DNA from 4 places in the Streptomyces sp. NPDC005141 genome. Region 2 is predicted to be linked to each of the others. Evidence: riboswitches for the same ligand, from Rfam matches in the RefSeq annotation. Region 2 holds a riboswitch; each other region holds the start of a gene.
The links. A riboswitch is a leader RNA that binds a small molecule or an ion and turns the genes downstream of it on or off. The one in region 2 is predicted to bind S-adenosylmethionine.
Positions count from the first base shown of each region.

Region 1: it holds a riboswitch for S-adenosylmethionine, as region 2 does, so the genes downstream of both, ACWD68_RS26620 (putative leader peptide) here and ACWD68_RS23200 (aminotransferase class V-fold PLP-dependent enzyme) in region 2, are expected to answer to the same signal.
Region 3: it holds a riboswitch for S-adenosylmethionine, as region 2 does, so the genes downstream of both, ACWD68_RS15880 (ABC transporter substrate-binding protein) here and ACWD68_RS23200 (aminotransferase class V-fold PLP-dependent enzyme) in region 2, are expected to answer to the same signal.
Region 4: it holds a riboswitch for S-adenosylmethionine, as region 2 does, so the genes downstream of both, thrC (threonine synthase) here and ACWD68_RS23200 (aminotransferase class V-fold PLP-dependent enzyme) in region 2, are expected to answer to the same signal.

Region 1 is NZ_JBSFYW010000038.1:38,808-45,836, reverse strand. It holds gene ACWD68_RS26630 (MFS transporter) at 70-1,491, opposite strand; gene ACWD68_RS26625 (glutathione S-transferase C-terminal domain-containing protein) at 1,815-2,504, opposite strand; gene ACWD68_RS26620 (putative leader peptide) at 2,703-2,768, opposite strand; SAM riboswitch class IV at 2,805-2,950, opposite strand; gene ACWD68_RS26615 (amino acid ABC transporter permease) at 3,413-4,417, shown strand; gene ACWD68_RS26610 (amino acid ABC transporter ATP-binding protein) at 4,513-5,277, shown strand; gene ACWD68_RS26605 (ABC transporter substrate-binding protein) at 5,479-6,504, shown strand; gene ACWD68_RS26600 (GNAT family N-acetyltransferase) at 6,597-7,029, shown strand, end outside.
Region 2 is NZ_JBSFYW010000030.1:30,629-37,657, forward strand. It holds gene ACWD68_RS23180 (NYN domain-containing protein) at 130-1,479, opposite strand; gene ACWD68_RS23185 (hypothetical protein) at 1,515-1,754, opposite strand; partial or broken gene ACWD68_RS23190 (rhomboid family intramembrane serine protease) at 1,910-2,711, shown strand; gene ACWD68_RS23195 (Lrp/AsnC family transcriptional regulator) at 2,708-2,989, shown strand; gene ACWD68_RS23200 (aminotransferase class V-fold PLP-dependent enzyme) at 3,026-4,399, opposite strand; SAM riboswitch class IV at 4,589-4,705, opposite strand; gene trpD (anthranilate phosphoribosyltransferase) at 4,793-5,857, opposite strand; gene qcrB (cytochrome bc1 complex cytochrome b subunit) at 5,994-7,029, opposite strand, start outside.
Region 3 is NZ_JBSFYW010000017.1:29,704-36,732, forward strand. It holds gene ACWD68_RS15870 (bifunctional o-acetylhomoserine/o-acetylserine sulfhydrylase) at 1-738, opposite strand, end outside; gene ACWD68_RS15875 (DUF1684 domain-containing protein) at 1,165-1,986, opposite strand; SAM riboswitch class IV at 2,102-2,211, shown strand; gene ACWD68_RS15880 (ABC transporter substrate-binding protein) at 2,484-4,136, shown strand; gene ACWD68_RS15885 (ABC transporter permease) at 4,133-5,215, shown strand; gene ACWD68_RS15890 (ABC transporter permease) at 5,219-6,193, shown strand; gene ACWD68_RS15895 (dipeptide ABC transporter ATP-binding protein) at 6,186-7,029, shown strand, end outside.
Region 4 is NZ_JBSFYW010000013.1:13,647-20,675, reverse strand. It holds gene ACWD68_RS12925 (alpha,alpha-trehalose-phosphate synthase (UDP-forming)) at 1-778, opposite strand, end outside; gene ACWD68_RS12920 (glucosyl-3-phosphoglycerate synthase) at 857-1,801, opposite strand; SAM riboswitch class I at 2,007-2,163, shown strand; gene thrC (threonine synthase) at 2,179-3,477, shown strand; gene ACWD68_RS12910 (MoaD/ThiS family protein) at 3,474-3,749, shown strand; gene ACWD68_RS12905 (cold-shock protein) at 4,191-4,394, shown strand; gene groL (chaperonin GroEL) at 4,777-6,402, shown strand; gene ACWD68_RS12895 (NADH:flavin oxidoreductase) at 6,710-7,029, shown strand, end outside.

The DNA of each region.
Region 1 (7,029 bases), on a different contig from region 2:
ACGTTCCGGTGGCAGAGCTCAGCGGAACTGCCCTTCTCGTGTGGGGCAGTTCGGCACCCGCTCCAGGATTCAGGCGTCGTTCCGTGCCCGGGTGCCCGCCGTGCCGCGCGCGCTGCCGGTGCTTCCGGGAAGGAGCGCCGCCGCCGTGAGTCCGATGACCCCGAGCACGGCGAGGGTGACCATGGCCGCGGCGTACGAGCGGGTGGTGAACCCGGCCACGAGGATCGTGCCGGCGACGGCGGTGCCCAGCGAGGAGCCGAGGTTCGACACACTGCGGGACAGGCCGGAGATCTCGCCCTGACGGTCCTCCGTGAAGCTCGACTGGACGATGTTGACCGACGGGGTCAGCATCACGCCGAGGCCCAGTCCGAGCAGGAGGAGCCCGGGAGCGAAGGACCAGGGGCTGGAGAAGCTGTTGACCATGGCGATCAGGACGACGACGCCGGCGATCGAGACGGCGAAGCCCGCGATGATCAGGGTGCGTTGGGGGTACCGCCGGGCGAGTCGTTCGGCGGCCAGGGAGGTGGCGAGCAGACCGAGCGTGGCGGCCGTGAAGATGACACCGGTCGCGATGGCGTCGTAACCGCGCACCGCTTGGAGGTAGGCGGCCACGGTGAACGACGATCCCATGAGCAACAGCCATTGGATGTTCTGGGTGATGAGGCCGAGGTTGGAAGTGCGGTTGCGGAACAGGCTGGTGGACAGCAGCGGTTCCTTGCCGGCCGACTCGCGGGCACGCACGGAGCGGAAGAACCACAGCAGGGTCAGCGCTCCGAGGGCGAGCAGGCCGGTCATCAGCCAGACGTTGTTGTCGGCGGCCAGGATGCCCATGACGATGAGGACCAGGCCGGTGGCCGACAGGACGGCTCCGACGGTGTCGAAGGGGCGTGTCGGATCCGGGGACAGCGGGTCCTCGAGGTGGCGGCTCAGCACGATGATCAGGGCGATGATCAGGGCCTGGAACACGAAGGCGGCCCGCCAGCTGATCCACGAGGTGATGAGCCCGCCGATGAGCGGACCCGCCGCCGCACCGATGCCGCCCAGCGCCATGATTGCGCCGAAGGCGCGGGCGCGGGAGTTCATGTCGTTGAAGAGAAGAGTCGTGAGGATGTAGACGGGCGGGATGAGCAGCGCCGTTCCGACGCCTTCGAGAATCGAGTTGCCGAGGATGAGAACACCCAGGCCGGGGGAGACGGCACTCAGCAACGCGCCGATCCCGTACACCGTCAGGCCGGCGAGGAAGCAGCGTTTGCGGCCGTAGCGGTCCGTCAGCTTGCCGCCGGGAATCATCAGCGCGGCCATGACGAGCAGGAAGATCGTGATCGCGATCTGCACACCCTGCACGGTGGTGTCGAGGTCCTCGCTGATGTCGTTGATCATCACGTTCATGTTGGAGCCGGCGAAGCTGCAGATGAACTGTGCGAGGGCGAGCGGGGCGAGAATCCTGCGCTGCGCCACCGACGGCGGTGTCGACGCGCCTGTGTCAGCCATCGCCATTCCTTATGACCGCCGGACGTGTGGTCTGGGTGTAGCTCTCCTACGCTCATAGACTGCGCCGAACGTCGGCGGACCGCACGTGGACGCGGGCAGACCGGTGGACCGTCCCGGCCGGCGCTCTGTGCGGCGGGCAGGCGAGGTCTCCGGGGAAGACCGTTGACCAGGGCCGGGAGTGGACCTCGACCCTGAAGGGCGCGGGCGTCGTACTGACCCCACGCGGCTGAACGGTCCGGACACCGGGCCCCAGCGACCGGTTCCCCGTTCAGCCGGACGGGTGAGCAGGCCGCTCACCCGGCCGGACGGGCCTTACGGACTCCTCACCGCCGCCGGGCGCTGCCTCCGCCCCGGAAGGCGGGGTGGTCGCCCAGACGGCGTACGTAGTCCAGGAGCCGGGGGAACGAGCGGAGGGTTCCCTCAGGGTCCAGTTGACTGAGGGCCACCCACACGTCAACGTCCGCCGCCGTCAGGGTCTCGCCCAGAACATGGGGCCGCGAGGCGAGTTGGCAGTCCAGCAACTCCAGGGCCGCGGAGAGTTCCGAGGGCTGGGCGGACGGGGTGACGTCGCGGTCCAGCAGGTCGCGGAGAGCCTCGATGTCCGCGGCGAGGGCCGGCGGGCGCAGCGTCGAAGGGCAACCCGCGCCGTGACCGGAGAGCAGACCCGCGAGATCGCGGAGGATGTCGGGGGTATGGTTGCTGACGATGCGTCCGCTCCACCGGTCGCACAGCGCGGGCGCCGTCAGCGGTCCGTCGTAGTGGTGCTCGGTGGCCTCGTAGGCACGGCGCAGCGAGGTGAAGGCGTCAGGTGTCTCGGTGGGGCGCGTCAGGAGCGTGGTGGCCACGGAGTCCTTCAGACCGAGCAGGTCGAGGGTGATCGCGATGCGCAGCGAGAGCGGACAACTCTCCGACAGATACAGCTCGTAGCGGTGCGGTGCGGGGTAGAAGCCGCCGGCCAGGCCGACGCCGATGCGGCTGTCGACACGGTGGGGGCGGGCGGAGGATGTCGCCACCTCGATGCGAAGCTCCGAGGGGGACGAAACCTGGTCACAGGGACGTGAGTTGGCCGTGCTGGAAGTGCGCGAAGCTGTCTCGGGCATGACTCTCCCTTGGGGAACGAGGAAGCCACCGCCGCCTTGTGGGCACCAGCGGCCGAATGCGGAACGACTGCGCTCGTCGCACCGGTCCGGATCGAACGGACCGGCTGCGGATCAGTAAGCGCTGGAGACACGCAACAGATCGATGTGCAGGCGCCTCGTCAAGCCGTTCTTGGGCATTCCCCACCGGTCCTACTCCGGGGCTCGCGAGACGCGAGACCACGCTTGCCCCGCCGCGCCGGCGGGACCCGGTCGTCACCCGGGGCACCCCGTCGCGGTGGAAGGGTTGCCTGTCAGCGGGCCGGGGCCGATGACCACAGGAGCGGGACGAACCCGCACCGTGGGCGCTGACAATCGTGACCGTCCACGCCAGTCTCGGTGCGCTCTGTGATGCCGTCAAGAAGGCCGGGCACGCGGTCTCACCTGGTGGGCACCCGCATTGACATTCTTTTCGGGGCGGGCCTAACGTGCGGCCCACAACGGAATGCCCCAGGACCGGAGAAACGATGGTGACGGCGATGCACGCAGCTGATGGGACGACCGCATGGCGGCGCCTCGGCCGCGTGGTGCTGTGCGCCGACCGCTCCGTCGACCTGCTGCGTGTCAACAGCGCGCTGTGTACGGCCGTGTGTCGCACCCTCTGTCAAGGCTGACGGCTCTTCCGCTGAACCGCTGACGACCACCGCTGTAGCGGTGTGCCCCTTCTCCGTCCAGCCCCCGTTTCCCTGTGCGCCCGTGCCCTCGTGTCGTGCCGAGCCGTTCCGGCTGCGCGTCACGCTGCCGTTCGCCGTGGTCCGGGGTGTCCGAATCCGCTGGAGCTCTCCATGAGTGAATCTCCGGGCATAGCTGTGTCCTCCGGATCAGCGCCGCCCGCCGAGGCGATCCCCCGTCCCGACGTCCCCGCCGCTCCGAAGCCCCTCGCGGCTCAGCGGGTCCTTCCGCTCCGGCGCCCCGGCCGCTGGATCATCACGGCCGTCGTGCTCGTGCTGGTCGCCCAGATCACCCACGGCCTGGTGACCAACCCCTTCTACCAGTGGGACCGCTTCCAGTACTGGTTCCTGCGCCCGACGATCCTCGACGGCCTGCTCATCACCCTCGAAGTCGCCATCTACAGTGCGGTGTTGGGCTTGCTGGGTGGCGTCCTGCTGGCGCTGGCCCGGCTCTCCCCGAGTCCGGTGCTGCGCGCGGTGAGCTGGGTCTACACCTGGCTGTTCCGCTCGGTACCGCTCATCGTCGTCCTGCTGTTCCTGTACAACTTCAGCGCGCTGTACCAGACGTTGAGCGTCGGTGTGCCGTTCGGTCCGGCCTTCTTCACCTTCGACGAGTCCCGCCTGGCCACCGACATGGCGGTCGCCGTCATCGGACTGAGCCTGAACGAAGCGGCGTACGCCTCCGAAGTGGTGCGCGGCGGAATCCTCTCCGTCGACCAGGGCCAGCACGAGGCGGCCTCCGCCCTCGGCCTGCCGAAGCGCTACCAGTTCGCGAGGATCGTCCTCCCGCAGGCGCTGCGCTCCATCACCCCCAACTACGTCAACCAGTTGATCGGCCTGATCAAGGGCACCTCGCTGGTCTTCTACGTGTCCCTGCTGGACCTGTTCGGCTCTGTGCAGACCATGGGCAGCACCTACCCAGGTGACATCGTGCCGCTGCTCCTCGTCGCCACCGCCTGGTACCTGATCCTCACCAGCGTCGTGTCCGTCATCCAGTTCTACGTCGAGCGGCACTACTCGCGGGGCGCGCTGCGCACCCTGCCGCCGACCCCACTGCAGAAGGTACGGAACGGTCTGCGCGACGTGCGGGCCCGGGTCCGGAGGGAGACGGCGATATGACCGGCGAAGCCCGTCGGACGACGGTGAAGACCAGGACGGTCCCGGAGGACCAGGTGGCCGACACGGCGGCGGCCGAGATCATCGGAGCGCTCGACATCCAACCCGCCGCGGTCGAGGTGCACGACGTCCACAAGTGGTACGGCGCCCACCAGGTCCTGGACGGTGTGGAGTTGACGATGCGTCCCGGAGAGGTCACGGTCATCCTCGGACCGTCCGGATCCGGCAAGTCCACTCTCCTTCGGGTGATCAACCATCTGGAGAAGCCCGAGATCGGTCACGTCAGCCTGAACGGTGAGCTGATCGGCGTGCGCCGGCACGGCGAGCGTCTCAAGGAGTTGAGCGAGCGGGCCATCCTGGGACAGCGCAGCCGGATCGGGTTCGTCTTCCAGAACTTCAATCTCTTCCCGCACCTGACCGTGCTGGACAACGTGGCCGCGGCCCCGGTTGCCACCGGAAAGCTGTCCAAGCCGGAGGCTCAGGAACTGGCCCGGGATCTGCTCGGCCGCGTGGGGCTGGCGGACAGGACCGGCGCCTACCCGCGGCAGTTGTCGGGCGGTCAGCAGCAGCGCGTCGCCATCGCCCGCGCCCTCGCCCTGCGGCCGGGCGTCATCCTCTTCGACGAGCCGACCTCGGCGCTCGACCCCGAACTGGTCGGTGAGGTACTCGAAGTCATCAAGGACCTGGCCAGGAGCGGCACCACCCTCGTCATCGTCACGCACGAGATCGGCTTCGCCCGAGAGATCGCCGACCGGGTCGTGTTCATGGACGACGGCCGGATCGTCGAACAGGGTCCGCCCGCAAAGGTGTTGGACCATCCGCAGCAGGAGCGCACCAGGGACTTCCTGAGCAAGGTCCTCTGACCCACGGGCCGACGGGCGGACAGCGCGGCCCGTCAGCACCGGCCTGCGCCCAAGCCGCCGGCGGTGGACGAGGCCGCATCGCCCGGCACCGACCTCCGAACTCGCGCTCCATCGTGCGCCGTCACGCACGTCCACCGATTTCGCGGCCCGCAGGGACCGCGCCCCCCACACCCTCACCGCACCCACCCGACAAGGAAAGCCATGCGCACCCTCACCCTGAACAGCAGAATTCTTCGCGGCGTCACCGCCACCGCGGCCGTCGCCTCCCTCGCCGCCGGGCTCGCCGCGTGCGGGGGTGACAGCGACGCCGCCACCCGGACCGAGGGCGCCTCGGCCGGATCGGTCACGGTCGGCGCGCTCTCCAACGGCGCAGGAGAGGAGACCGAGTTGAAGGTCGCCGAGGTGAAATCGATCAGCGCCGAGCTGCCCAAGTCCGTCGCCAAGAGCGGCACGCTGCGGATCGGCGTCGGCGCCCTGCCCGCGGGGTTCGCGCCGCTGGCCTTCGTGGGCGATGACCAGAAGACGCTGACCGGCGCCGAACCCGACCTCGGCCGGCTGGTGGCCGCGGTCCTCGGGCTGAAGCCGGAGGTGAAGAACTCGACCTGGGAGAACCTGTTCGTCGGCATCGACAGCGGCAAGGTCGACGTGGCCTTCTCCAACGTCACCGACACCGAGGAGCGCAAGAAGAAGTACGAGTTCGCCTCCTACCGGCAGGACAACCTCGGCTTCGAGGTCCCGAAGAAGAGCACCTGGAACTTCGACGACGACTACCGGAACCTGGCCGGCAAGACCGTCGCGGTGAGCGCCGGCACCAACCAGGAGAAGATCCTCCTGGAGTGGAAGACGAAGCTGGCCAAGGAAGGCAAGAAGCTCAACCTCAAGTACTACCAGGACAACAACGCCACGGCCCTGGCGCTGTCCAGCGGAAAGATCGACGTCTCCTTCGGCCCCAACCCCGGTATCGCCTACCACATCACCCAGACCGCCAAGACCCCCAACCCGACGCGCAACGCGGGCAAGTTCTCCGGCGCCGGCGCGACGCTCCAGGGCTTGATAGCCGCCACCTCGAAGAAGGACAGCGGGCTCGCCAAGCCGGTCGCCGACGCGATCAACTACCTGATCAAGAACGGCCAGTACGGCAAGTGGCTGGACGCCTGGAACCTCTCCAACGAGGCCGTCGACACCTCCCAGGTCAACCCGCCCGGCCTGCCGCTCGACAACTCCTGAACCACCGCCCCACCTCAAGGGACTCCGCCGCGCCGCGGCGGAGTCCCGGGGCGCGTCCGGCCGCGTTCCAGATACGGAGAACCCGCACCGCCATGTCCACCAGCGTCCACCCCGGACCCTCCCCGAGCCCGACCGCACCGCACATCCTCGACAACGCGGCCTGGGCCGCGCTGACGGGTCCGCACACCCACCTCGCCGAGCGCCTCGGCCGGGCCGCCCGCTACCCCACGGACGTGTCCCCGTTCACCGCCCTCGCCGACCCCGCCGACCCCCGCTCGTGGGACGACCTGGCCGAACTCGTCGGACCGGGCCGGGTCACCCCGGTCACCGCGGTCCAGGACGTGCCCGACGGCTGGACGATCGAACAGAGCGGCTACGGGGTCCAGTTGACCGCCACCGCGCTGGACAGTGAGCCCGCGCCCGAAGCCGTACGGCTCGGCCTCGCCGACGTGCCCGAGATCCTCGACCTGATCGCCCTCACCCGGCCGGGCCCCTTCCTGCCCCGCACCGTCGAACTCGGCACCT
Region 2 (7,029 bases):
GCGGGGAGCGGGAGATGACGCTCCCGGAAGCGCACGGGAACAAGTACGGAAGGGGGCGAACAGGAGAAATCGCACGACACGAAACGAGCAAAAGGAGCCGCAAGGGAGAAAGAAGGCGAAAGGGGTCGCTCAGCCGCGTGAGAAGCGCTTGAGAAGCACCACGGACGCCACCGGCCGGGCGCCCGCCTTGGCGATGCCGTCGGCCACCTCACGGTCGGTCGAGACGACGATGACCGGACGCCCGGGCGGCTCGGCCCGCACCAGCTGACGGATCAGCTCGTCCGCCGTGACACCGGGCTTGGAGAACAGCACCCGGACCCCGCGCGGCGGCGCGAGCAGCACCGGCGCGGCCAGCTCGGCCCCGTCGAAGACACAGGTGACCTCCGCGCCGGTCTGCGCGGCCAGCTGCGAGAGCTGCCCGAGCAGCCTCAGCCGCTGCTTCTCCAGCGGCATCTGGGGATAGCCGGTCTTGGTGACGTTGTAGCCGTCGACGACCAGATGCGCCTGCGGCAGCGCGAGCAACTGGTCCAGGATCGCGGGGTCGTTCTCGGACAGCGCGCGGGCGGCGATGTCCTTCGGCGTCATGCGTCCCGGTTCGACCGCGTCCACGGTCTCGGCGGGCCGGACGGAGACGGGGGGCAGCGCCAGTTCCCGGCGCAGACCCTGGGCCGCGTCCAGCACGGTGTCCAGCAGCAGCCGCACGCGCATGTCCTCGACACTGCGCCCCTCGCGCGCCGCCTTGCGCGTGGCCTCCAGAGCGGCCTCGGCCTCCGAGAGGCGCGCCTTGAGCCGCCGGGTCTCGCTCTCGGCGGCGGACACCTGGGCCTGCCCCTCCGCCTTCGCCGCGTCCGTCTCGGCCTGGAGCTTGCGCAGGGCCGCCTCGCCGCGCTTGACGTCGCTGAGGGCCCCGCGCAGCTTGCGGTGAAGCGATTCCGCTTCTTTCCTGGCCGACTCCACTTCCGCGCGCAGCCGTTCGGTCTCGGCCCTTGTCTGCCCGCGGGCCTCCGCGAGCTCCTCGCGGAGCCGCTCCAGCTCGGCGCGGTTCTCCTCGTCGGCGCGCTCGGCGTCCGCCCGCAGGGCCTCCTCGCCCGCGGCGGTGACCAGCTTCACCCAGCCCGCGGGGCGCAGCACATAGGCCGCGGCCGCCACGTCCAGCGGATCCGCGGCCGGGGGCGGCGCGCCCGATTCGAGGGCCCCGACGATCTCGGGCTGGGCCTCTCTCAGCTTCTCGGAGATGCGCTGTCTGAACAGCGGGTCCGTCTCCAGCGCCGCGGCCATGGCGTTGCCGGCGAACTTGGCCCGCCGGTTCGGCGCGAACCGGGCGTACTGCCTCAGCTGGGCGGGCAGTTCGGCCACGGTCAGTCCGCCGAAGCCGTCCGAGACGATCTGTACGACGCGTCGGCGCACGCCGTCGGGCAGCGGACGGTCGAGCACCTCAGCGGTGCCGTCGTCCGGCTCCCCGCCTGTGGTCTCCACCATCCCGTCACCCCAATATCCGTGCGGGGCCCGCTCCCTCAGGAGCCGGCGCCCGGCCTGTCCACGAGTTCGACCTGATCCACCGCGTTGCACCAGCGGCACCGCACCGACTCGATGGTCTCACTGACCACCTCGCGCTCCTCGACCTTCGGCTCACCGGCGAGGTCGAGGTGCACATACTCGACGACCTTCGAGGAGCGGGTCACGTCGAAACGCGTGAGGTTGCCGCAGAGGGCGCAGCGCCAGCGCGTCTTGGCGTCGGGCAGGGGAACCGTCATAGGGCAGTCGCTCTTTCCTTCTAGTGTCCGTCCGGCGCCGGTATCCCGGTGCATGTGGCTCGTAACCCTACGGCCTGGCGGGTACTCGACGCTCTGGTGTCCACGGCGGCGAGGCGGTCTGCGTCGGATGGTCCCGTTGCGTCATGCTCTGTACCATGATCGGCAATTGGACTACGGCGGTCGGCAGGGCGGTGCGGGGCCAGTCCGCGCCGGTGACGTACGGGCTGATCGTCCTGTGCTGTCTGATCTTCGTGATCGGTCCCGCCTCGGGACTCGATCCCGCGTACGGCACCGGGGACGAACTGCTGGTCGCCCAGCGGGCGTACTTCCGCCGCTGGGGCGTGGTGCCGTCCGACCTCTTCGGCGGGGCCCCGCGCGAGGCGCTCACCCCGGCCACGGCCCTGTTCATCCACGGCAGCTGGCTCCACCTCCTGGGCAACATGCTCTTCTTCTATGTCTTCGGGGTGATGACCGAGGAACGCATGGGCCATGTGGAGTTCGCCCTCTTCTACCTGGGCTGCGGATATCTGGCCCTGCTCGGCTACGCCGCCGCCAACGCCGGCTCGCAGCAGTCCCTGGTCGGGGCCTCCGGGGCAATCTCCGCGGTGCTCGGCGCGTTTCTGTACCTGTTCCCCAAGGCCCGGGTGACCAGTCTCTTCCCGTTCCTGTTCTTCCTGCCGCTGCGGTTCCCGGCCTGGGTGGTGCTGCCGTTCTGGTTCGCCCTGCAGTGGCTGGCGGCGGGCCGCAGCGAGTCGGGTCCCGGGGTCGCCTATCTGGCCCACCTCGTGGGCTTCTCTCTGGGTTTCGTCTACGCGTGGGCGCGCTTCGGGCGCCGTACGACCGCAGCCCCCTCCGCGGAGGCGCTGCCGGGACCCCAGGCGCAGCAGCCGGGCCAGGTGGACCGCGAGTAGGGTGAGATCCCCAGCAGTGGCCCCCGAGGGAGAGAACCAGCCGTGATCACCGCGATCGTCCTCATCAAGACCAGCGTGGACCGGATCCCCGAGATCGCCGAGTCGATCGCGTCGCTGGAGAGCGTCAGCGAGGTCTTCTCCGTCACCGGCACCTACGACCTGATCGCGATGGTCCGGGTCAAGGCCCACGACGACCTGGCGGACGTCATCCCCGGCAAGATCAGCAAGATCCCGGGCGTCGAGGCGACGGACACCCACGTGGCGTTCCGTACGTACTCGGAGCACGACCTGGAGGCGGCGTTCGCGATCGGCCTCGACTCCTGACCGACGGGACACCGCCTCCGGGCGGGGGCACGGGCGTCAGACGGCCGGGACGCAGCGGCCGTCCTCGGTGCGGTACTGCCACCGCGCACCGTCCCGGACCAGCTCACGCACCGCGCGGACGAAACGCTCCACGTGCTCGTCGGGGGTACCGGCGCCGAAGCTGACGCGGATGGCGTTGAGGGACTTCTCGCCGGGGGCCGCCTCGGGGGCGCCGCACTCCCCCTGGGTCTCCGGGTCGCTGCCGAGCAGCGTGCGGACCAGCGGGTGGGCGCAGAAGAGGCCGTCGCGGACGCCGATGCCGTACTCGGCGGAGAGCGCGGCAGCGAAGTGCGAGCTGTTCCAGCCCTCGACGACGAAGGAGATGACGCCGACCCGCGGGGCGTCGTCGCCGAAGAGGGAGAGGACCCGGACCTCCGGGACCTCCGCGAGACCCGCGCGGACGGTGCGGATCAGGTGCTGCTCGCGGGCGACGAGGTTGTCGAAACCCTCCTCGGTGAGCGCCTTGCAGGCCGACGCGATCGAGTAGGCGCCGATGACGTTCGGCGAGCCCGCCTCGTGCCGCGCGGCGCTGTGGTGCCACTCCACGTCCACGCCGCCGTCCGCGCGCCGGGAGACCTTGCGGCTGGCGCCGCCGCCCGCGAGGTACGGCTCGGCCTCGCGCAGCCAGTCGGAACGGCCCGCGAGGACACCGGAGCCGAAGGGCGCGTACAGCTTGTGCCCGGAGAAGGCGACCCAGTCGACGTCGAGGTCCTGGACCGACACCGGGTGGTGCGGGGCGAGCTGCGCGGCGTCGAGGACGATCCGGGCGCCGTGGGCGTGCGCGACGGCGGCCAGCTCACGCACCGGCCACAGCTCCCCGGTGACGTTCGAGGCGCCGGTGACACAGACCAGGGCCGGTCCGTGGGGGTCACGGCCGGCGAGGGCGCGCTCCAGCGTGGCGACGGCCTCGCCGGGGGTGCGCGGGGCGTTCAGGTAGGTCACCCGGGCGTCGCGCCAGGGCAGCAGCGAGGCGTGGTGCTCGGTCTCGAAGACGAAGACCTGGCAGTCGGCCGGGAGCGCGGCGGCGAGCAGGTTGAGCGAGTCGGTGGTGGAGCGGGTGAAGACCACCTGGTCTCCGGCGCGGCAGTCGAGGAACTCCTCGACGGTCCTGCGGGCGTTCTCGAAGAGGTCGGTGGACAGCTGCGAGAGGTAGCCGGCGCCCCGGTGGACGCTGCCGTAGTACGGCGCGTACGCGGCCACGTCGTCCCACACCCGCTGGAGGGCGGGCGCGCTGGCGGCGTAGTCGAGGGCGGCGTAGGTGACCTCGCCGCCGGTGACGAGCGGGACGGTGACATCCCGGCCCAGAACGGGCAGGGCCCCCGAAGTGTCGTGGCAGACGGACTGATCGGCGGCAGCGGTGGAGACAGACATGGCGAGCTCCTGTGAGAGGCAGGCGGGATCGCTGCGCGAGCCGGCCGCCCGGAGGCAGGGCTCAGCGCAGGGAAAGGTGAAAAGGGTGTGCGGAGGCGGGGCTCGACGCCCTATCGCATTCGCTTGCTCACAGAAGGCTCCCTCGAACGACCAGGACCCCTGGTTGCATCCACTCGAAAGAGTGCGAGGGGTCCGCGCTTGCCGTAGACCTCGCTGCCTACGACCTGGTCTTCACCCGGGGCACCCCGCCACGGACGGAGGGTTGCCGGACAGCCGGCCGGGGCCACATGGCTGTCACTCATGACCTGATACAGCATCTTGCCAGAAGATCTTCGACGCGCAAGGCGCAGTCCGGATCGTGGACTGCGCCCCCCGCGTCGCCTCGCCCGGGAATCAGGCGTTGCTGGCGGCCACCCACCGGTCCAGGGTGCGCTTCGCGGCCCCGGAGTCGATCGCCTCTGCCGCCTTCTCCATTCCGGCGCGGAGCTGGTCGGCGAGCGGAGCGCCGGTCGGTGACAGGGCCACCAGGGCCGCCGCCGAGTTCAGCAGGACCGCGTCCCGTACGGGCCCGGTCTCGCCGTCCAGCAGGCGCCGGGCGACCTCGGCGTTGTACGAGGCGTCGGCGCCTCGCAGGGCCTCCACCGGGACGATGCCGAGACCGACGTCGCGCGGGTCGAAGCGCTCCTCGGTGACCTTGCCGTCGCGGACCACCCAGACGTGGGAGCCCGCGGTGGTGGTCAGTTCGTCGAGGCCGTCGTCGCCGCGGAAGACCAGCGAGGAGTTGCCGCGCTCGGCGAACACACCCGCCACGATCGGCGCCATGCGGGGGTCGGCGACTCCGACCGCCTGGGCCTTCACCCGCGCCGGGTTGGTCAGCGGGCCGAGCACGTTGAAGGTCGTCCGGATGCCCAACTGGCCGCGTGCCGCCGCCGCATGACGCAGCGCCGGGTGGAACTTCACCGCGAAGCAGAAGGTGATCCCGGCCTCTTCGGCCACCTCGGCGACCCGCTTCACCGGCAGTTGGAGATTGACGCCGAGCTTCTCCAGGACGTCCGACGAGCCGGACGCGGAGGACGCGGCCCGGTTGCCGTGCTTGACGACCTTGGCGCCGGTGCCGGCCACCACGATCGAGGACATCGTGGAGATGTTGACGGTCTTCGCGCCGTCGCCGCCCGTACCGACGATGTCGACGGTGCGCCCGGGGACCTCGATCACATTGGCGTGCTCGTACATCGCCCGGACGAGCCCGGAGATCTCCTGGACGGTCTCGCCCTTGGCCCGCAGGGCCACCACGAACCCGGCGATCTGCGCGTCGGTCGCCTCGCCGCGCATGATGCGGTCCATCGCCCAGGCCGTGTCGTCCGCGCTCTGGTCGCGGCCTTCGAGCAGGCCGTTCAGTACCTGGGGCCAGGAACGGACCGCCGCGGTGTCGCCTCCAGCGGGGTTCACAGCGCTCATGGTCGCTCCTGGGTTCGTAGGTGACGCGAGGGACTCACCCCTTGCGCGGGGTGAGTCCACCCTATCCAGCCCGGGAGACGGCAAAGAGCCCCGTCCATTGCATGGACGGGGCTCTTTCCGTGGCGAACTGTGGGGATCAGTGGTGGCCGTGGCCGCTCGTGATCTCCTTGTACTCCTCGACGGTGGGCTTGGGGATCTGGTTATCCTCCCCGTAGAAGCCCTCGCTCATCTTGGCGCGCAGCTTCTGCGTGCCCGAGACCTTGCGCTCGACACCGTTCTCGTCGACCGCCGGGCCGATCTCGGCCGGCTTGTACTGCTCGTGCGCGGTGAGCGTGTGCAGCGCGTCCTGGCTGAGCGGCTCGTGGACCTCGATGAACTCACCGTGCGGCAGGCGCTTGATGATGCCCGACTCGCGGCCGTGCAGCACCTTGTCCCGGTCCCGGCGCTGAAGGCCGAGGCAGATCCGCTTGGTGGCGATGAACGTGAGCACCGGCACGACGAAGAACGCGATCCGGACGAACCAGGTGATCGAGTTGATCGACAGGTGGAAGTGCGTGGCCCAGATGTCGTTGCCGCCGCCGACGAGCAGGACGAAGTACCAGCTGATCCAGGCGGCACCGAACGCGGTCCGGGTCGGGACGTTGCGCGGGCGGTCCAGGATGTGGTGCTCGCGCTTGTCGCCGGTGACCCAGGACTCGATGAACGGGTAGACCGCGATCGCGACCAGGACCAGCGGGAAGATCACCAGCGGGATGAACACACCCAGGACGAGCGTGTGACCCCAGAGGTTGATCTCCCAGCCCGGCATGACACGGATCAGGCCCTCGGAGAAGCCCATGTACCAGTCGGGCTGGGCGCCCGTGGACACCATGTCCGGACGGTACGGACCCATCGACCAGATCGGGTTGATGGACGCGATCGCCGCGATGGCCGCGATGACACCGAAGACCAGGAAGAAGAAGCCTCCGGCCTTGGCCATGTAGACCGGCAGCAGCGGCATGCCGACGACGTTGTTGTTCGTCTTGCCGGGGCCCGCGAACTGCGTGTGCTTGTGGTAGAAGACCAGGATCAGGTGGCCCACCACCAGGCCGAGCATGATGCCCGGCAGCAGCAGCACGTGCACCGAGTAGAAGCGGGCAACGAAGTCGCCGCCCGGGAACTCGCCGCCGAAC
Region 3 (7,029 bases), on a different contig from region 2:
GCCGTCGACGACGACACCGGCGATCGTGGTGCCGTGGCCGCCGAGGAACTTGGTCGCGGAGTGGACGACGATGTCGGCGCCGTGCTCGATGGGCCGCAGCAGATACGGGGTCGGCACGGTGTTGTCCACGATCAGCGGGACACCCGCCTCGTGTGCGACGTCGGCCACCGCCCGTACGTCGAGGACGTTGCCGCGCGGATTGCCGAGTGTCTCGGCGAACAGGGCCTTCGTGTTCGGCCGGATCGCCGCTCGCCAGGCCTCGAAGTCGTCCGGGTCGTCGACGAAGGAGACCTCGATGCCGAACTTCGGCAGCGTGTGGCGGAACAGGTTGTACGTGCCGCCGTACAGGGACGTGCTGGAGACGATGTGGTCGCCCGCACTCGCCAGCGTCAGGATGGCGAGGGTCTCCGCGGCCTGCCCGGAGGCCAGGGCCACCGCGGCGACCCCGCCTTCGAGCGCGGCGATCCGCTGCTCGAAGACGTCCTGCGTCGGGTTGTGGATCCGGGTGTAGATGTTGCCCGGCTCGGCGAGCGAGAACAGGTCGGCGGCGTGCTGGGTGTCGCGGAAGACGAACGAGGCGGTCTGGTAGATCGGCACCGCCCGCGCCCCGGTCGTCGGGTCCGGCGCTGCACCGGCGTGGATCTGCTTGGTCTCGAACGACCAGGCCGAGGTGTCGGGCCCGGCCGGTTCGTCCTCGGGGGTGTGGCCGGCGGTGACGGAGTCGATGGGCTGGCTCATGGTTCTCCCTTGCGCGGGGCGTGCGGGGGTGCGTGAAGCGACCGCGGGACTGCCGTCCGGACCGCGAAGGAGCAGGGCGGAGGACGGTGCGGTGCGGTGATGAAGAGAGGGTTCAGATGCCGGAGCGCGGCGTCAGCTCACGGCGGAACAACACATGGTGGTGACACGCCCGTAGTCAACGTGGCGGCGGGTCACAAGCACGGTCATGGAGTCAGATAACCACAGATGGTGACGGTTCACCAGCGTGACTTGGAGGAAGGCGGCTCGGGCGGCCCCGCCCGGCCGTCGCCCCGGTCGCCGTCCCGGCCACGGCATCCGGACCACCGCCGCACCCGTCCTGCGCGGTGGGCGGCGGGGCGATCGTCGCCACGGCGGTGGCGTCCGGGCCGCGCGGCGACCCGGACACGGGGGTCTCGCGGAGTCCCGTCAGGGCTGTCCGCCACGCTCCAGGGGGAGCCTGTCGCCCGCCTCGATCGCGACCGGCAGCCGGTTCTCGGCCGGCGGCAGCGGGCAGGTCGCCAGATCCGTGTAGGCGCAGGGCAGGTTCGCGGCGCGGTTGAAGTCGAGCGTCACCCTGCCCTCACTGCCAGGTGCGGCGATCTGCAGGGCACGGTTCGCCGCGTAGGTGGTCACGCCGGAGGTCTTGTCCGTGAACAGCACCATCAGGCTGCCAGGAGCGTTGCCGTTGAACGCGGTGAGGTGCCGCGGCACTCCGTCCAGCTCGAACTCGACCTGGCCGGGGGAGTCGTAGACATGCTCCAGCCCTTCGACGGCCGCACCGACGGTGACCGCGCGCGGCGCGTCGAAGGGCAGGAACCGCCCGGCGCGGACCCAGCGGGGATCAGGGGCGTAGGCCGGGGTGCGGGTGAAGGCGGCGCGCAGCGCGTTGCCGGGATGGCGGGGCCGCAGAATGTCGTGCCCTCCGCGCTTGGCGACCTCGATCACCGCGTCACCCGAGCCGACATACACGCTGTCCCGTTCGGCGATGACGCCGAAGTCGTGTCGCCCGCGCACCACTTGCCCGTCGACGGTCAGTTCGTCCTCCGCCTCCAGCTCGACCACCACCCCGTCGGCGGTGCTCGACCAGGCTCCCGGGGCGTCCTCGAACCGGGTCGGCAGCGCACTCAGCCAGTGGAGGCTGGTGATCGCGAGAAACCCGTGGGGGCCGGCGAGTACCGCCTCCTTCCCCCGGTGCCACTCCTCCCACTCCTGGACGAAACTCACCCGGTCGATGTCTTGGACGGTCATGTCCACTCCCTCCGGCTGCACTTGATGTTCTCCGTGCAACTGCCGTGCCCGTCCATGTCATTCCGGCACGGCGAACTCTTGACGCCGAGAGAATTGTCGATCTACGGTGAGCGCGAGCTACGAGTTCCGGTGATCAAGCCCTGGCTGGCCGGACGGCAACCCTCGACGCAGCGGGGTGCCCCAGGTGAAGGCTCGGCGGATATTCCAGTTCTGCAAGTGCGATCCGACCGGCCCGTGAGCCGGCGACACCCCAGGAGGACGGCGTGGCAAGTGCCCTCGTGCTGTGCTCCCGACGTCATGTCGACCTGCTGATGGTCTGCAGCTGTCTCTGTCGCGGCTGATCGACTCGTCGGCCGACTCGACGACGTTCAGGCAACTCCCTTTTCATCCTTGACGTTTCACGCGACCGCGCACGCACGCCTGGTCGGCCTCCTGCCGACCCGTCCGGCTGCCGCGGCTCCCACGCGTCCCCACCCATGCGGAAGCAGAGACCTGCCATGGCTCAGCACAACAGCCCGAGACCGATCCGATCCGTCCGCCCCGGCCTTGGAGCCCTGTCACTCGGGACGGCGTTCCTGGTCGCCCTGACGGGCTGCACGAGCACCAAGGATTCCAGTGGTTCCGGTTCCGGCGGTGCGACGATCACCGTCGGTACGACGGACCAGGTGACCAGCCTCGACCCGGCGGGCGCCTGGGACGCGGGCTCCGGCACCATCGAGACCGAGGTCTACGCGACCCTGCTCAGCGTGAAGAACGGTGCCACGGAGGTTTCCCCGGACCTGGCCACCGGAATCAAGCTCACGGGTCCCAAGGAGTACACGGTCACCCTCAAGAAGGGGCTGAAATTCAGCAACGGTCACCGACTGACCTCGTCCGACGTCAAGTTCAGCTTCGACCGCAATCTGAAGATCGCCGACGAGAACGGCCCGTCGTCGCTCCTGTACAACCTCGACTCCGTCGCCGCCCCGACACCCACCACCGCCGTCTTCACCCTCAAGTCCGCCAACGACACGCTGTTCCCGCAGGTGTTGTCCACCGCGGCCGGCCTCGTCGTCGACGAGCAGGTCTTCCCCGCGGACAAGATCCTCGACGACAAGGCCATCGTCGCGGCCAAGCCCTGGAACGGCCCGTACGGCGTCACGAGTTACGACAAGAACTCGCTGGTCTCCTTCACCGCCAACAGCGCCTACGGCGGCCAGTTGGGCACCCCCAAGACCAAGAACGTCCAGCTCAAGTACTACACCGACGCCAGCAACCTGAAACTCGACGTCCAACAGGGCACCGTCGACGCCGTCTACCGCACCCTCACCACAGCCGACCTCGACGACCTGGCCAAGAAGAAGGACGTCAAGGTCCACACCGGCTCCGGCAACGGCATCCGCTACATCGTCTTCGACTTCACCACCCAGCCGTACGGCACCAAGACCAAGAACGCCGACAAGGCCAAGGCGCTGGCCGTACGCCGGGCCGTCGCCGACTCCGTCGACCGGGCCCAACTCGCCCAGCAGGTCTACAAGAACAGCTACCAGCCGCTGTACAGCTCCGTACCCGACGGACTCACCGGCGCAACCGACTCCTTCAAGTCGCTCTACGGCGACAAGAAGGGCGGCCCCGACAAGGCCGCGGCCGCCGCACGGCTGAAGGCGGCCAAGGTGAGCACCCCCATCACCCTCAACCTGCAGTACAACAGTGACCACTACGGCTCGTCCTCGGCCGACGAGTACGCGCTGATCAAGACGCAGCTCGAAGCCACCGGACTGTTCAAGGTGAACCTCCAGTCCACCGAGTGGACCCAGTACGGCAAGGACCGCATCAAGCACCTCTACCCGCTCTATCAGCTGGGCTGGTACGCCGACTACCTCGACGCGGACAACTACCTCGCGCCCTTCTACTCGGCCAACAGCTGGGTCGCCAACGACTACTCCGACCCCGCCGTACGCGAGCTGATCAAGAAGGAGGAGTCGGAGAGCGACACCGCCGAGCGAGCCGAACTGCTCAAGCGGGCACAGGACAAGGCCGCCGCGTCGGTGCCACTGCTGCCGCTGCTCCAGGGGTCCACCGCGATCGTCACCCGTACCGACATCAGCGGTGTGCCCGACGAGCTGAACAGCGCGTACACCTTCCGCTGGGCCGGGCTCGCGAAGAAGTGAGCGCCCTCACCCAGGACACCCCCGGCGCCGTCGGTATCCCGGCCGACGGCGCCGGGGGGTACGGACTCGCCCGCTACCTCGTGGTCCGCTTCCTCCTCATCATCCCCACCATGTTCATCCTGGTCAGCCTCGTCTTCTTCCTGATGCGCGCGACCGGTGACCCGATCAGCGCCGCCTTCGGCGACCGGCTCACCCCGGACCAGCTCCAGGCCAAGCTGCACCAGGCGGGCTACGACCGGCCGTTGCTCACCCAGTACCTGGACTACCTGAAATCCCTGGCGACCGGCGACTTCGGCCGCACCGTCACCGACAACCAGCCCGTGACACACGTGCTGGGCACGTACGGCGCCGCCACCGTCGAACTCGCCTTCTACGCCCTCACCGTGGCGCTCGTCGTGGGCGTCCCCCTCGGCATGGTGGCGGCCTCCCACCGGGACCGCGCACCCGACGCGGCGCTGCGGCTCTTCGCCGTCCTCACCTATGCCACCCCCGTGTTCTTCGTGGGACTGCTGCTGAAGCTCGTCTTCGCGATCCAGCTCGGCTGGCTGCCGGCGTCCGGCCGGGCGAGCACCGACGTCCAGCTCTTCCTCCAGAACCAGACCAGCACGACAGGGCTCTACCTCGTCGACGCTCTCCGCAGCGGCGACATACCGGCTGTCACGGACGTCCTGAAGCACGCCGTGCTCCCCGCCCTGGCGCTGGGCCTGCTCGTCGCCGGCATCCTCCTGCGGCTGGTGCGCACGAACCTGATCGGCACCCTCGGCGCCGACTACGTCGAGGCTGCCCGTTCCCGAGGCGTGGCGCCCTTCCGCCTGGTCACCCGGCACGCCACCCGACCCGCCCTGATTCCCGTCGTCACCGTCCTGGGACTCCAGGTCGCCGGGCTGCTCGGCGGAGCGGTGCTGACGGAGACCACCTTCGAGTGGAAGGGCCTCGGCTACGAACTCGCCCACTACCTGACGGTGCGTGACTTCCCCGCGGTACAGGGAATCGTGGCCCTGTTCGCCGTGGTCGTTGCGGTGACGAACTTCCTCGTCGATGTCGTCGCGGCGCTGATCGATCCCCGAGTGAGGTACTGAGCCGTGGCCCAACTCCTCGTGCGACGGCCGACCCTGCTGCCGGACCGCCTGCGCGCACGGCTGCTCACCGGCGGCGCGGTGCAGCGCGCCATGCTGCTCACCGGCGCCGTACTCACCGCGCTGTTCCTCCTCACCGCGCTCCTCGGCCCCCTGCTCGCCCCGTACGGATACTCACAACTCCAGGACGGCGGAGGACTGTTCGGGTCGCAGCAATCCCCCAGCGGGGCCCATCCGCTGGGCACCACCATCGCGGGGTACGACGTGCTGTCCCGCACAGTGTGGGGCGCCCGGACCGCGCTGGAGATCATCCTCGCCTCGCTGCTGCTCTCCGTGGTCCCCGGCACCGTGCTGGGCCTGGCCTCCGGCTATCTCGGCGGACGCCTGGACCGGTTGCTGGTGGGGCTGGCCGACGCGCTCTACGCGTTCCCGCCACTGCTGCTCGCCATCGTCATGTCCATCGTGATCAGCGGCGGACAGTCGAGTCTCGTCGGAGGCCTCGGCGCGGCGGCCTGCTCGGTCGCCGTGGCCTTCGTACCGCAGTACTTCCGCGTCGTACGGGCCGAGGTGATCCGGGTGAAGGCGGAGCCGTTCGTGGACGCGGCCCGAGTCATCGGCACCGGGACCTGGCGGATCATGTTCCGGCACGTGCTGCGCAACTCGGTCCGCACCCTCCCGCTGATCTTCACCATCAACGCCTCCGAGGCCATCCTCACCCTCGCCGGGCTCGGCTTCCTCGGCTTCGGCATCGAGCCCAACTCGGCCGCCGAGTGGGGCTACGACCTCAACCGATCGGTCGCCGACGTCACTTCAGGCCTGTGGTGGACCGCGATACCGCCGGGCCTGGCCATCGTGCTCACCGTGCTCGGCACCACCCTGCTCGGCGAGAGCCTCACCGACCTGGCCGACCCGCGGCTCCGGCGGCGCGGCGACTCGACCGCGACCGCCACCGGAACGGACGGAGGCGCGGACCATGCCTGACCTGCTGCGCATCGAGGACCTGCATGTCACCTTCGCCACGGACGCCGGTCCGGCCCCCGCGGTGAAGGGGGTGAGCCTGTCCGTCACTCCAGGGGAGGTGCTCGCCCTGGTCGGCGAGAGCGGCAGCGGCAAGACCGTGACCGCCAAGTCGGTCCTCGGGCTGCTGCCCGCCACCGCGACCGCCCGCGGCCGGGTACTGCTCGGCGACGGCACCGTAGGCCCGGCAGAGGACGTGCTCACCGCGTCCCCTGCCCGGCTGCGCGCACTGCGAGGCACACACGCCGCCATGGTGTTCCAGGAGCCGTCCACCGCGCTGAACCCGGTCTTCACCATCGGCTGGCAGCTCACCGAGGGCCTGCGCGCCCACGGGCACGGCGGCGGCAAGGCCGAACGCAGGGCCCTCGCCGTCGAATGGCTCGAGAAGGTCGGAATCCCGGACCCGGCCACCCGCGTGGACCACTACCCCCACCAGCTGTCCGGCGGCCAGAAGCAGCGCGCCGTCATCGCCATGGCCCTCGCGCTGGGCACCCGGCTCATCGTGGCCGACGAACCCACCACGGCCCTGGACGTCACCGTCCAGGCGGAGATCCTGGAACTCCTGCACCGCTGCCGCACCGACTACGGCACCGCCGTCCTGCTCATCACCCACAACATGGGTGTGGTCGCCGACCTCGCGGACCGGGTGGCGGTGATGAGCGAGGGCAAGGTGGTGGAACAGGCCCCGGTCCGCACGTTGTTCGCGGCGCCCCGGCACTCCTACACCCGCAAACTGCTGGCCGCCGTACCGGTCTTCGGCGAGGGAGGCCGTACGCCGGCCCCCGCTGGGGACGACGAGC
Region 4 (7,029 bases), on a different contig from region 2:
CGCCGAGGCCGTGCACGCCGACGAGGGTCTCGCGCACGGGCGGCCGGGCGCCGTCCAGGTGCTCGATCGCCCGGGGGGCGCCCGAGGGCCAGGTCGCGGCGTAGCGCTCGGGGTCGGCTTCCTCCGCGCAGCGCATGAAGGCCGTCGCCCATCGCCAGGTCAGGAACGCCACCCGGTCCGCGCCGAGCATGCCGCCCACGAGTTCCGCCCGGATGTCGTCGGGGAGCATCCGGAAGTAGTCCTCGGGCGCCCACGGCGTGTGGGAGAAGTGGCCGATGCGCAGGTCGGGGCGCAGCTCGCGGAGCATCCCCGGCACCAGACACAGGTGGTAGTCCTGGACCAGCACCGCCGCTCCCTCGGAGGCCTCCTCGGCCAGCGCCTCGGCGAAGGCGCGGTTGTAGGTCCGGTACGCGGCCCACTGGCGCCGGAACTCCGCGTCGAAGACCGGCTCCAGCGGGGTCTGGTACAGCATGTGGTGGACGAACCACAGCACGGAGTTGGCGATGCCGTTGTAGGCGTCGGCGTGCACCTCGGCGTCGATGGCCAGCATCCGCACGCCGTCCTCGCCGACTCCGCGCGCGACGGCCTCCCGGTCGCCGTCGCCGAGGGCCGAGCACACCCATAGGGCGTCCGCGTCGGGCCCGATCGCGGAGAGGCCCGAGACGAGGCCGCCGCCGCCGCGCCGGGCGTGCAGCGAACCGTCCTCCCGTACCTCGTAGGTGATCGGGCCGCGGTTGGACGCGACCAGAATCCGGTGGGCACCGTGCGTTGAAGCCATGCCTCGAAACCTAGCCCCGTGTCGAAACGCTCAAACGTTCCCTTCGGCCGTATGCGATCGCGGGCCGGGAGGGCTGGTCTACGCGGCTTTGCGCCGCTGGTACTCGGAGATTTCGCTCATCGGGGGCCTTTCCTCCGTGTCCACCGAGTACGTGCGCGGCTGGAAACCGTCCCGGCCGCGCTCGAACTGGGTGAGGGCGGGACGGATCAGGTGACCGCGGGCCAGCCGGAGCTGGGCGGTGCGGTAGATCGCGGCGGCCATCCGGCCCAGGGCCTGGCCGTCCTGGTGGCGGTGCTTGCGGACACCGACGTCGACCTGGGCGAGGGCGTCCAGGCCCACCAGGTGCAGGGCGTCGACGAGCATGCCCAGTTCCACGCCGTAGCCGACGGGGAACGGGAGCTGTTCGAGCAGGGAGCGACGGGCCGCGTACTCGCCGCCGAGCGGCTGGACGAAGCCCGCGAGCTGCGGCCAGTGCATGTTCAGCAGGGGGCGGGCCATCAGCTCGGTGACCCGGCCGCCCTGTCCCGAGGCGCCGCCCAGGGGGCGGTCGTACATGGCCTTGACCAGATCGACACCGGGGTCGGTGAGCAGCGGGCCCACGATTCCGATGACGAAGTCGGACGAGAACTCCCTGAGGTCCGCGTCGATGAAACAGACGATGTCCCCGCTCGTCACGAGCAGCGACCGCCACAGCACCTCGCCCTTGCCGGGCACCGCGGGGATCCGCGGGAGGATGTCGTCGCGGTGCACGACTCTCGCGCCCGCGGCCGCGGCGACCGCGGAGGTGCGGTCGGTCGAGCCCGAGTCGACGACGACGATCTCGTCGACGAGCGGCACCTGCTGCATCAGGTCGTGGCGGATGATCGCGACGATCTCGCCGACCGTCTCCTCCTCGTTGAGCGCGGGCAGCACGACGCTGACCGTCGACCCGGTCGAGCGTTTCGCGGCCATGAGCTTGTGGAGCGGGCGGTCGGTCAGGGACCAGGAGCGTGTGCTCAGCCAGCTTTCGACGTCTTTCAGCACGGTCTGCGGCTCCTCACTGTCTGATCACACGCTCTCATCAGCGTGCCCGCTGCGGCCAGCGGCAGATGGATTGCCGTCGTCTCGCGGTTCGGACGACTATCTCAACTGTCCTGGCCTTCGGTTACAGTCTTGAACAACGCGGATGACCATCGCATGTCCTGGATCATCGCCGCGTATCGTGTTCAACAGTTCAACAATCAAATACCGCTCATCCAGAGGGGCAGAGGGATACGGCCCGATGAAGCCCCGGCAACCCTCCAGCCGGTCTCGTACCGATCGATGTCGATCGCGTCGCGAGGCTCCCGGCTCGGGAAGGTGCCAAATCCGTCTCACGGCGAAGTGCGTCGTGAGGAAGATGAGGAAAGGGCCTCGCCTCCATGGCTGCGCAGACAGTTGCAAGTACCACGAACTCCGCCGAAGCGGTGGACCTCGGCCCGGCAGCGGCGCTCTCCTGCCGCGAGTGCGGACACCGCGTCCCGCTCGGCCCGGTCTTCGCCTGCGAGGAGTGTTTCGGCCCGCTGGAGATCGCCTACGACTTCTCGGCCTACGAGACCGAAGAACTCCGCAAGCGCATCGAAGCGGGACCCGCGAACATCTGGCGCTACGCGCCCCTCCTGCCCGTCCCCGCGGACGTGGCGCAGAAGCCGAACATCAACCCCGGCTGGACCAAGCTCGTCCAGGCCGACAATCTGGCCCGCGAGCTCGGCGTCGACGCCGGCAAGCTCTTCGTCAAGGACGACTCCGGCAACCCGACGCACTCCTTCAAGGACCGCGTCGTCGCCCAGGCCATCGAAGCGGCCCGCGTCTTCGGCTTCACCACCCTCTCCTGCTCCTCCACGGGCAACCTCGCCGGTGCCGTGGGCGCCGCGGCGGCCCGCGCCGGCTTCCGCTCCTGCGTGTTCATCCCGCACGACCTGGAGCAGGGCAAGGTCGTCATGGCCGCGGTCTACGGCGGCGAGCTCGTCGGCATCCAGGGCAACTACGACGACGTGAACCGCTTCTGCTCCGAGCTGATCGGTGACCCGGCCGGCGAGGGCTGGGGCTTCGTCAACGTCAACCTGCGGCCGTACTACGCCGAGGGCTCCAAGACGCTGGCGTACGAGATCTGCGAGCAGCTCGGCTGGCGGCTCCCCGACCAGCTGGTCGTGCCGATCGCCTCCGGCTCCCAGCTCACGAAGATCGACAAGGGTCTGCAGGAGCTGATCAAGCTCGGGCTCGTCGAGGACAAGCCGTACAAGATCTTCGGCGCCCAGGCCGAGGGCTGCTCCCCGGTGTCCGTCGCCTACAAGGCCGGCCACGACGTCGTACGTCCGCAGAAGCCGGACACCATCGCCAAGTCGCTCGCCATCGGCAACCCCGCGGACGGGCCGTACGTGCTCGACATCGCGCGGCGCACCGGCGGTGCCGTGGAGGACGTGAACGACGAGCAGATCGTCGACGCGATCAAGCTGCTCGCACGCACCGAGGGCATCTTCGCGGAGACGGCCGGCGGCGTGACCGTCGGCGTCACCCGCAAGCTGATCGAGAACGGTCTCCTCGACCCGACCCTGACCACGGTCGTGCTGAACACCGGCGACGGCCTCAAGACTCTGGACGCGGTGGCCTCGGACACCGGGCTGACCGCGACCATCCGCCCGAACCTCGACTCCTTCCGAGAGGCTGGCCTCGCATCATGAGCGTCAACGTCCGCATCCCCACCATCCTGCGCACCTACACCGGGGGCGCCGCCGAGGTGACGGCCGAGGGCACGACCCTCGCCGAGGTCATCGCCGACCTGGAGAAGAACCACACGGGCATCGCCGCGCGCGTTCTGGACGACCAGGGCAAGCTGCGCCGCTTCGTCAACGTGTACGTCAACGACGACGACGTCAGGTTCGAGCAGGGCCTGGAGACGGCGACCCCGGACGGTGTGGGCGTCTCGATCATTCCGGCCGTCGCCGGGGGCTGATCGTTACCCTCGGTAATGCCGAACACGCTGAGTTCATCGAATTGCCCCCTCCGTGAGAGAAACGGAGGGGGCAATTCTGTATGGTTGAGCGCGCTACAGTTGGGGAAGTCGCTTCGCTTTCGATGTTGGTTTCATGCCGGACGCATATGAGTTCTCGCCCGGCATCCGACAAGAAGTAGCCAAAGTACCCCGCCTTTTTGAGCCTTTTATGGCATTTACGGGGCCCGACTTGCCCTGAATCCTTGCACATTCTCCGCATATCCGTGATCGGCCATGCCCAGAATTCTCGTCCGATTGACCTGTTGCAGACGGCAGTTGGACAGATACATTCAGCCGCGGTCGACGCGTTCCGGCGCACACCCCCAACCGTTGGGGGGTGAGGTCTGACCCGGATCCGCGAAGTGTGGATCTGTGCAAGGGCCAGTAATAGGGGAGTTAGGCATGGCTCAGGGCACCGTCAAGTGGTTCAACGCGGAGAAGGGGTACGGCTTCATCGCGGTCGACGGTGGTGCGGACGTCTTCGTGCACTACAGCGCGATTCAGATGGACGGCTACCGCACCCTTGAAGAGGGTCAGCGAGTGGAGTTCGAAATCTCGCAGGGCCAGAAGGGTCCGCAGGCGGACATGGTCAAACTCGCCGTCTGATCCGGGCGCGAACGGCCACCGACGCACTCACGCCGAGGGGCCCGCATCCCACCAGGGATGCGGGCCCCTCGTGCGTCCCCGGCCGTCTTCCGGGGTCCCCTGTCTGTCTCGCCAAGTCTTGTGCGCGCCCGCGAGCGCGCCCCGTGCGGGCGCCGCGTGTGCGCTCCGCCAGGGGCCCGTTTTCAGGAGAGGCGCTTGCACTCGCAGGGGTCGAGTGCTAATCATTGGCGTTAGCACTCTCCCAGTGAGAGTGACAGAACTTGGATCGGGTCAGCGAGGCCCGCGGGCCTGTGGGGCAAGGAACCACAAGGCTTGCAGGCCGTCCGTCGCGGGCGCGGGCACGATCCGGAGCAATCCACCCCGTCCGGGAGGACCACTTCACATGGCCAAGATCATCGCGTTCAACGAGGAGGCACGGCGCGGTCTCGAGCGCGGGATGAACCAGCTCGCTGACGCCGTCAAGGTCACCCTCGGCCCCAAGGGCCGTAACGTCGTCCTCGAGAAGAAGTGGGGCGCCCCCACGATCACCAACGATGGTGTTTCCATCGCCAAGGAGATCGAGCTCGAGGACCCGTACGAGAAGATCGGCGCCGAGCTGGTCAAGGAAGTCGCCAAGAAGACGGACGACGTCGCCGGCGACGGTACGACCACGGCGACCGTGCTGGCCCAGGCGCTCGTGCGCGAGGGTCTGCGCAACGTCGCCGCCGGCGCCAACCCGATGGCCCTCAAGCGCGGTATCGAGAAGGCCGTCGAGGCCGTCTCCGGTGCCCTGCTCGAGCAGGCCAAGGATGTCGAGACCAAGGAGCAGATCGCTTCCACGGCCTCCATCTCCGCCGCCGACACCCAGATCGGCGAGCTCATCGCCGAGGCGATGGACAAGGTCGGCAAGGAAGGCGTCATCACCGTCGAGGAGTCCCAGACCTTCGGTCTGGAGCTGGAACTCACCGAGGGTATGCGCTTCGACAAGGGCTACATCTCGGCGTACTTCGCCACCGACATGGAGCGTATGGAGGCCGTCCTCGACGACCCGTACATCCTGATCGCGAACTCCAAGATCGCGAACGTCAAGGACCTGCTCCCGCTCCTCGAGAAGGTCATGCAGGGCGGCAAGCCGCTGCTGATCATCGCCGAGGACGTCGAGGGCGAGGCCCTGTCGACCCTGGTCGTCAACAAGATCCGTGGCACCTTCAAGTCCGTCGCCGTCAAGGCTCCGGGCTTCGGTGACCGCCGCAAGGCCATGCTCGGCGACATCGCCATCCTCACGGGCGGCGAGGTCATCTCCGAGGAGGTCGGCCTCAAGCTGGAGAACGCGGGTCTGGACCTGCTGGGCCGTGCCCGCAAGGTCGTCATCACCAAGGACGAGACCACGATCGTCGACGGCTCCGGCTCTGCCGACCAGGTCGCCGGCCGTGTGAACCAGATCCGTGCCGAGATCGAGAACTCGGACTCGGACTACGACCGCGAGAAGCTCCAGGAGCGTCTGGCGAAGCTGGCCGGCGGCGTGGCCGTCATCAAGGCCGGTGCCGCCACCGAGGTCGAGCTCAAGGAGCGCAAGCACCGCATCGAGGACGCCGTTCGCAACGCGAAGGCGGCCGTCGAGGAGGGCATCGTCGCCGGTGGTGGCGTGGCCCTGCTCCAGGCTTCCTCGGTCTTCGAGAAGCTCGAGCTCACGGGTGACGAGGCGACCGGCGCCAACGCCGTGAAGCTCGCCCTGGAGGCCCCGCTCAAGCAGATCGCCGTCAACGGTGGTCTCGAGGGTGGCGTCATCGTCGAGAAGGTGCGCAACCTGCCCGTCGGCCACGGCCTGAACGCCGCGACCGGTGAGTACGTCGACATGATCGCCGAAGGCATCATCGACCCGGCGAAGGTGACCCGCTCTGCTCTGCAGAACGCCGCCTCCATCGCCGCGCTGTTCCTCACCACCGAGGCCGTCATCGCCGACAAGCCGGAGAAGGCCGCTGCGGGCGGCGCTCCGGGCGGCATGCCGGGCGGTGACATGGACTTCTGATCGACCCCGGTCGATCATCGTCCTGACGTTCCGAGGGCGGCACCTTCCCGCGAGGGAGGGTGCCGCCCTCGGGCGTTTTTTTGTGTTCCCGCGCTTCAGGCACCGCGCCACGAGGGCTCCGTGGCGCCGGACGCCTTCCGCGGACGTGGCCCGGATCACAGCGGCAGGTGCGGGAGCGGCGGAATGCCGCGCCCGGCGGTGCGGTTGACCCGGACAGGCAGTCGATGCATGTGCACATACCGCACGGAATCTCCTGCCTCGCCGACCGCACGACGTCATACCGACCACCTCGCCGAGGAGCCCCCACGTGACCGCTGACGCCGCGTCCCGCGCAGCCGAGATCCTTTCCCGCCCCGTTTCCCTGAACGGACTGACCGTCCCGAACCGGATAGCGATGGCGCCGATGACCCGGCAGTTCTCGCCGGGCGGCGTACCGGGGGAGGACGTGGTCGGTTACTACTCCCGCCGCGCCGCCGCGGGCGTGGGCCTCATCGTGACCGAGGGCACGTACGTCGGCCACGACTCGGCCGGACAGAGCGACCGGGTGCCGCGTTTCCACGGTGAGGACCAGCTGGCCGGATGGGCGAAGGTCGCCGACGCCGTCCACGCGGCGGGCGGCACGATCGT